Rosistilla oblonga: one gene and its partner. The protein of the gene in region 1 interacts with the protein of each later gene in a pairwise test. Links are inferred from orthologs where the notes say so. Each region holds a gene or a part of one and is shown on either strand. Other genes may lie near its edges.

What was found. Proteins that work in one complex are often made in the same cells at the same time.
Region 2: the proteins of tpiA (region 1) and pepT interact in binary tests that used the Escherichia coli proteins (3 or more experiments, as listed by UniProt). The link is inferred for Rosistilla oblonga from one-to-one orthologs.

What each region holds. Positions count from the first base shown.
Region 1 is NZ_CP036292.1:2,841,782-2,845,105, reverse strand. The notes cover bases 495-3,324. They hold tpiA (triose-phosphate isomerase), read right to left. Parts: upstream 2,371-3,324; coding sequence 1,618-2,370; downstream 495-1,617. Other genes in these bases: aroF (3-deoxy-7-phosphoheptulonate synthase), read right to left, coding at 2,484-3,324; secG (preprotein translocase subunit SecG), read right to left, coding at 828-1,499. Also shown: CA51_RS10055 (YicC/YloC family endoribonuclease), read right to left, coding at 1-438. UniProt on the Escherichia coli protein: Involved in the gluconeogenesis. Catalyzes stereospecifically the conversion of dihydroxyacetone phosphate (DHAP) to D-glyceraldehyde-3-phosphate (G3P).
Region 2 is NZ_CP036292.1:2,040,964-2,044,354, reverse strand. The notes cover bases 370-3,266. They hold pepT (tripeptide aminopeptidase PepT), read right to left. Parts: upstream 2,327-3,266; coding sequence 1,412-2,326; downstream 370-1,411. Other genes in these bases: CA51_RS07280 (Gfo/Idh/MocA family protein), read right to left, coding at 2,930-3,266; CA51_RS26460 (hypothetical protein), read left to right, coding at 2,280-2,888; CA51_RS26120 (hypothetical protein), read right to left, coding at 1,047-1,400; CA51_RS26125 (hypothetical protein), read right to left, coding at 803-1,066; CA51_RS07290 (M1 family metallopeptidase), read right to left, coding at 370-806. Also shown: more of CA51_RS07290, read right to left, coding at 1-369; more of CA51_RS07280, read right to left, coding at 3,267-3,391. UniProt on the Escherichia coli protein: Cleaves the N-terminal amino acid of tripeptides.

The DNA.
Region 1 (3,324 bases):
CTGGTTCAGATTCTCCAACGCCGCCACCAGCACCGGTTGCAGCAGCGCCCACAGTTCCTTGGGGTCGATCGTCTGATCGTCGGCCTCTTGGATCACGCCAGGCAGGGCGGCCAGTTGAGCCAAATCGATCGGCGCGGTGTCGTCGAGCTTCGCTTGCAGTTGCGACAGGCTGCGGTGATATTCGGTCAGCGCCGCTTCGTTGATCCGATACGCCGACGCGGCGCTAGCACGCTGCCAGCGAGCGTTTAGATTGACGGATCCACGCGTCAAATGCTGGCGTACGACGGCATCAACCTGCGGTTCGAGCCGATTCAACTGGTCTCCCAACCGAGCAGACAGCTTCAAGCCGCGGTTGTTCACCGTGCGAATCTCGACGCTTACGGTTCCAAGGTCGCCCGTCGATTGAGCTTGCCCCTGGCCGGTCATACTTTGAAGCATTGGTAGACAGCTTTGTTGTGAGTGGAGACGAAAAGTGGGCCCGCGTTCGTGTCGCAAGACGGTGCCGAAAGACGGAGCCCATGAGCCCGACCACCGATTGCGGTGCCGCCGACTCATTTGCTCGGCAGAGGGCCAGCCCTGAAGATTTTAGCTCGTCGCACCGCCGGAAACCGTAACCAGTCGCCGGCGTCCGCCAACCGATCGACGGTTGCGGATGTGAGCCGCCCCGAAGTTTAATGCTGCCACGGGGCAGAACATTTTCTTTTAAATGAGACGGGGCGCGATGGAAAACGCGTCGCACCGCGGCGACGCGTCAGAGACGTTCCGAAGACTTCTGCAGCCTTCGGAACAATCCGACGCGTCAAATGGCATTCGAGACCAAACCGGCACTACTCGCCAGCTTTTTCGCTCTCGGGAGCATCCGCCTTGGGCTCTTCAGCCTTAGGAGCTTCTGGTGCTGGCTCTTCGGCCTTCGCTGCTTCGGCTGCGGCTTCTTCCGTCTTAGGAGCTTCCGCCTTCGGCTCTTCGGTTTTTGGAGCTTCCGCTGCTGGCTCTTCAGCCTTTGGAGCCTCGGCTGCAGGTTCTTCAGTCTTCGCCGCTTCGGCCGCTGGCTGTTCGGTCATCGCTGATTCTTCGCTATCGCCAGGAACAGCGACGTCGGACTGGTCGACGAGTTCTTCCGAGACAACTTCTTCATCGTCGCCAGGCAGAGCGACAGCAGCCGATTCATCGACCATTTCGCCGGCGGCATCGAGACCTTCCAGAGAAGGCGATTCGACGACAACGGCATTGTCGACAGGTGGCAGGGCGTTGCCCATGACGTAGACGCTTGCACCACACAAGAAGATCCAGACCAAGGCGACGACCGAGGTGATCTTGGTAAACAGGTCGCCCGCTTTGGTACCGAAGGCACTTTGGCCACCGGGTCCACCCAACGCTCCTGTCAAACCGCCCCCTTTGCCTCGTTGAACCAGGACCAACAGGATCAGGAACAGGGAGAGAGTCGAGAGCGTCAAGCCAAAGAAAACGCCCGCCATGCTTGCAAATACCAATGCCGTCATCGTAAGTAATCCGTTTTTTGAAATGGTTGACGCTTGCCGTCACTATTGAATTGACGTCGATCGCGGCAATCTCGCAGCCTTTCGCTGCGAGAACCTGCTAGCAATCGATTCTGTCGCCTTAGGCTGCTGCGATAATACCCAGAAAATCTTCCGCTTTCAGGCTCGCACCGCCGACCAACGCTCCGTCGATGTTGGGCTGGCCCAACAGTTCCGCCGCATTGCCTGGCTTGACGCTGCCGCCGTACTGGATGCGGACTTTTTCAGCCGCTTCGCTACCAAACTTGTCGCTCAACAGCTTGCGGATGTGAGCGTGAACGGCTTCGGCTTGTTCGGGCGATGCGACTTTACCGGTTCCGATCGCCCAAACGGGCTCGTATGCGATCACGACGGTCGGCAGTTGTTCCGCCGAGATACCAGCCAGCGAGCCGGCGATCTGTTCGGCGACAACCGCTTCGGTTTGATTCCCTTCGCGTTGTTCCAGCGTTTCGCCAACGCAAACGATCGGCACCAAACCGGCAGCCAATGCGGCGCCGGTCTTCTTGGAAACGCCTTCGTTGGTTTCGCCGAAGAACTGGCGGCGTTCGCTGTGTCCGAGGATCACGTAGCGGCACCCGAGGTCGTTCAACATCGCGGGGTTGATCTCACCGGTGAACGCACCGTCGGCTTCAGCCAACATGTTTTGAGCGCCCAGTCCGACAGCCGATCCAGCGATCGCGGCGCCGACGCCACCGAGGTAACAGGCGGGAGGGCAAACGCCGACTTCCACTTCGCTGCCGGCGGGAATCCCTGCGGCGACAGCTTTCGCCAACGCCACGCCACACTCGCCGCGAGTGTTCATCTTCCAGTTACCACAAATGAATGGCTTTCGCATCGCAATCTCTCTGTCGGTTGTTTGTGTATCGAGTAGGTTTTGTTATTCGTTTTAAGCAGTGTTTTGTTAGCCGGCGGCTCACGAATTGGCTGAGTCACGCACCCGCCGACGCGTTAGCTAGCGGATTTGCCAGCCGGCAGCGGGGCGATGGTTTTGCCAAGCAGCGCCGCCAGTTTGGCGATCTGCTGGGCCACCTCGCCATATTGATCGGGCAGCAACGCTTGCGGTCCATCGCTCTTGGCGACTTCCGGTTGATCGTGGACTTCGATATGAACCCCATCGGCACCCGCAGCAACTCCCGCCAACGCACAGGGCGGAATCAACGCAGGTTTGCCGGTCGCATGGCTCGGGTCGACGATCACCGGCAGATGGCTCAAGCCTTTGACGACGGGGACCGCAGCGACATCGAACAGGTTCCGCGTCGAAGGGTCGAAGCTTTTGATTCCGCGTTCGCAAAGGATCACGTTCGGATTGCCTTGTGCCAGCACATATTCGGCACTCATCAACCAATCGACGATCGTCGCGCTCATCCCGCGCTTCAGCAGCACCGGCTTGCTCGACTGGCCCGCTTCGGTCAGCAGGACAAAGTTCTGCATGTTGCGAGCCCCGATCTGCAGCAGATCGGCGTATTTGGCAACGGTTTCGACGTTCCGCGGATCGGTCACCTCGGTCACGATCGGCATCCCACATTCATCGCCGACGTCGCGGAGAATCTTCAGTCCCTCTTCTCCCAGACCTTGGAAGCTGTAGGGACTGGTGCGTGGTTTGTAGGCGCCGCCGCGGAAAATATTGGCTCCAGCCGCTTTGACCGCCTTGGCGATCCGCAGCATCCGATCGGGCTCCTCGACGGCACAAGGGCCGGCGATCATGGCAAGCTGTCCCCCGCCAACCGGGACTCCACCGACATCGATCACGCTGGGGAGCGGATGGGCGTCGAGCGAAGCCAGCTTGTAG
Region 2 (3,391 bases), 800 kb from region 1 along the record:
AACGTATTCAGTCCCTCGTCCATCCACGTCCACTGACGCTCGTCGCTGTTGACGATCATCGGGAAATAATTGTGCCCGACCTCGTGGATGATCACCGAGATCAATCCGTATTTGGTCCGCGCGGTGTAGGTTTTATCCTCCTCCGGGCGCGGGCCGTTGAAACAGATCATCGGATACTCCATCCCGTAGACCGGACCGTTGACACTGATCGCGATCGGGTAGGGGTAGTCGAAGGTGTAGCGGCTGTAGACATCCAACGTATGGATGATCGCGTGCGTCGAATATTTGCTCCACAATGGTTCGGCTTCGTTCGGATAATACGACATCGCCATCACGGGATTCTCGTTCTGGTCGTGACCTTGAGCGTCCCAGATGAACTTGCGGCTGCTGGCCCATGCGAAATCGCGAACGTTCTCGGCATGGTAGACCCAAGTCTTGTCCTGCTTGCTGCGATCCTTCTGGTTCTTCAAAGCCTCTTCGGGCGTGACGACGAAGACGGGCTCCTTAGCGGTCTTCGCCTTTTCCAGACGCTGCCGCTGCGTTTCGGTGAGCACTTCTTCGCCGTTTTGCAAAACGCCGGTCGCCGCGACGATGTGATCCTCCGGAGCGGTGATCCGGACCTCGAAATCGCCCAGCTCCAGCGTGAACTCACCGCGTCCCAAGAACTGCTTGTTCTGCCAGCCTTCGTAATCGGTGAACGCGGCGACGCGCGGATACCAGTGCGCGATCTCGTAGATGTAGTTGCCGTCTTTCTCGAAGAACTCGTACCCCGTCCGGGCGTGGATTAATTTACTGTCATTGATCAAGTAGTCGAAGCGAATTTTGACGGTCGTCGATTCGCCGGCGGCAGTGGCGTGGGCAGATCGATCCGCATCATCGTCTTGACGATCGTGTATTTCAGCGGCCCGCCCTCGGCGTCGGTCACGCCGTGGATCTTGAAGCCTCCTTCAAACGATTCCCGCGCCAACAGCGATCGGATCGTATTAAAGGATGCGCGGTCGGAGAGATTCGGCGCCGTCGCGGTTGCGATCGCGTCGGATCCCGGTTCAAAGATGTTCTGGTCCAATTGGATCCACAGGAACCCCAGCGGCTCTGGAGCGTGGGTTGTGGTAGTCGATCGTTTCGCTGCCGGTGATCTTCTGGTTCTGATCGTCCAACCGCACGTCGATCTTGTAGTCAGCTCGCTGCTGCCAATATTCCGGGCCCGGCATTCCCGATGCGGAGCGGTATTTATTGGGCGTTGGCAGCCACTGGTCGATCTGCCGAAAATCATCGGTCTGACCGTATTTATTGTTCGGCCGCGGTTGAGCCTGGCTGACGACCGGCTGGCAGACTGCGTGAGCGATCAAGATCGCAAAGGTCAGAATCGGAAGAGAGGATCGTCGAAAGAACACGACCATGGCGAGTCTCGTCAGTAGGTGGGAAGGCGTAGTGCAATGCAGCGTCTACACATCATAGTACAACGATTCTCGGCCGGGGCGACAAACGCACGAGCTAGGCATCGTGCCGCAACAAAAATTTCCTCGGCAACCGCAATGGCTCCCGCTACTCCGTCGTTTCCGGACCACAACCGCAGCAATTCCTGCAGGTGCTCGACCGCCTCGATCATCTCTTCCAGGCATGCGAATTCGTGTAGCGAATGGATCGCGTGCTGACCGCTGGACAGGTTTGGCGTCGGCAGTCCCTTCTCCGTCAACGCCGAACCATCGGTCCCGCCGCGGATGATGCTGCGTCGGACCGGGCGGCCCAGGTTTCGGAACGCCTGCTCCGCCAGATCGGCCACCCGCGGATTCTCTCGCAAACCGTCGGCCATGTTGCGGTATTGCGGTTTGACTTCGACGCGGACCGCGAGACCGGGATATTGTTGTTCAGTCGCCGTTGCCGCTTGTCGCAGTCGATCGGCGTATTGAGTCAGCTCCGCCGTATCGAAGCTCCTCAACAGCACGCGTAATTCCGCCCGGCCGACGCCTCCTTCGGTCTCATACGGATGGATGAATCCGTCGCGGCCATCGGTCGATTCGGGCGAGAGCGAATCGTCGGGCAACTGCTGCAGAAAGAAGCCCGCCGCCCGCGTCGCGTTGACCATCCGCCCTTTGCCGATCGACGGATGGATGTTCCGCCCGGTAAAGGTGACCAGAACTCCATCGGCTGAAAAAGTTTCGACGTCCAAATCTCCCGCTCCGCCACCGTCCAACGTGTAAGCGGCGACGGCATCCAATTGAGCCAAGTCGATCTTGTCGGTGCCGTGTCCGATCTCTTCGTCGCAGCTGAACAGGATCTTGACCGGACCGTGGGGCAGTTGCGGATTTTCGATCAGCGTCGCCACCCAATTCCATGATGATCGCCACTCCCGCTTTGTCATCGCCTCCCAACAGCGTCGTGCCATCGGTGGTGATCAAGGTCTTGCCGACCAGATCGGCCAGTTCGGGACAGTCGGCGACGCGGATGACTTGATTGTCTTCGGGCAGCGGAATATCGCCTCCCTGATAAACGATCACCTGCGGCTTCACATCGTCCCCGGGAGCTTCGGGCGATGTATCGACATGGGAGTTCAGCGCGATCGCCGGAGCGCCGGCGACGTTTGCCGGGACCGTTCCCCAGACCAAACCGTGGTCGTCCATGTGCGCATCGGCTACGCCCAACGCAACCAATTGCTCCGCCAACACGCGGCTCAAATCCTTCTGCTGCGGACTGCTGGGATAGGTCTCGCTGTGCGGGTCGGCCGCAGTGCCGATCTGAACATATTGCAGGAAACGTTGCAGCAGTCGCTCGCGGTTAACAGGAACAATCATCGGCGGATTCGGGTTGTTGGAAACGGTGGGAAAATCATAGGACGCATCGAAACGGAATCAGGCGATGAGTATACAAGAAACGGGGCCTCCGAATAAACCAGAGTCCCCGTTTGCGTTATTCCAATGTGCCCCCAAGCCTACGCTTGGATCGTTGGCACTTCGTAACCTTCGCGGTATTTCCGTTTCAAGAAGGCGTTTGCTGCATCGGCATCGTCGCCAACAAACTGCTCGGTCTTCTCGTCGAGCGTCAACAGATGACTCATCTGAATCGCACTGTTGTCCAACGACAGTTCGTGCGATTTCAGATGCTGATCCATCTCGCCGATCAATGTGTTCCACTGGGGCAACTCGACCGATGCGGCATCTTGCGGCGAATACGGTCGGCCGGCGCGGAACGCGATATTGGCCAGGTTGCACCAACCAGTGCTGTCGTTGCCAACAGCCACTTCGGTATTCAACAGCGAACGGTCGTGAGCGCGAACCGCATCGATGAAGTTCGCTTGATGCAACACGTTGCCCCCCGATCCCTTGAAGCTGGCGAGCTTTTTCCCGTCGGCATCAAACGCTTGAGCGCGGCCGCGTTGGCCTTCCAAACGGCC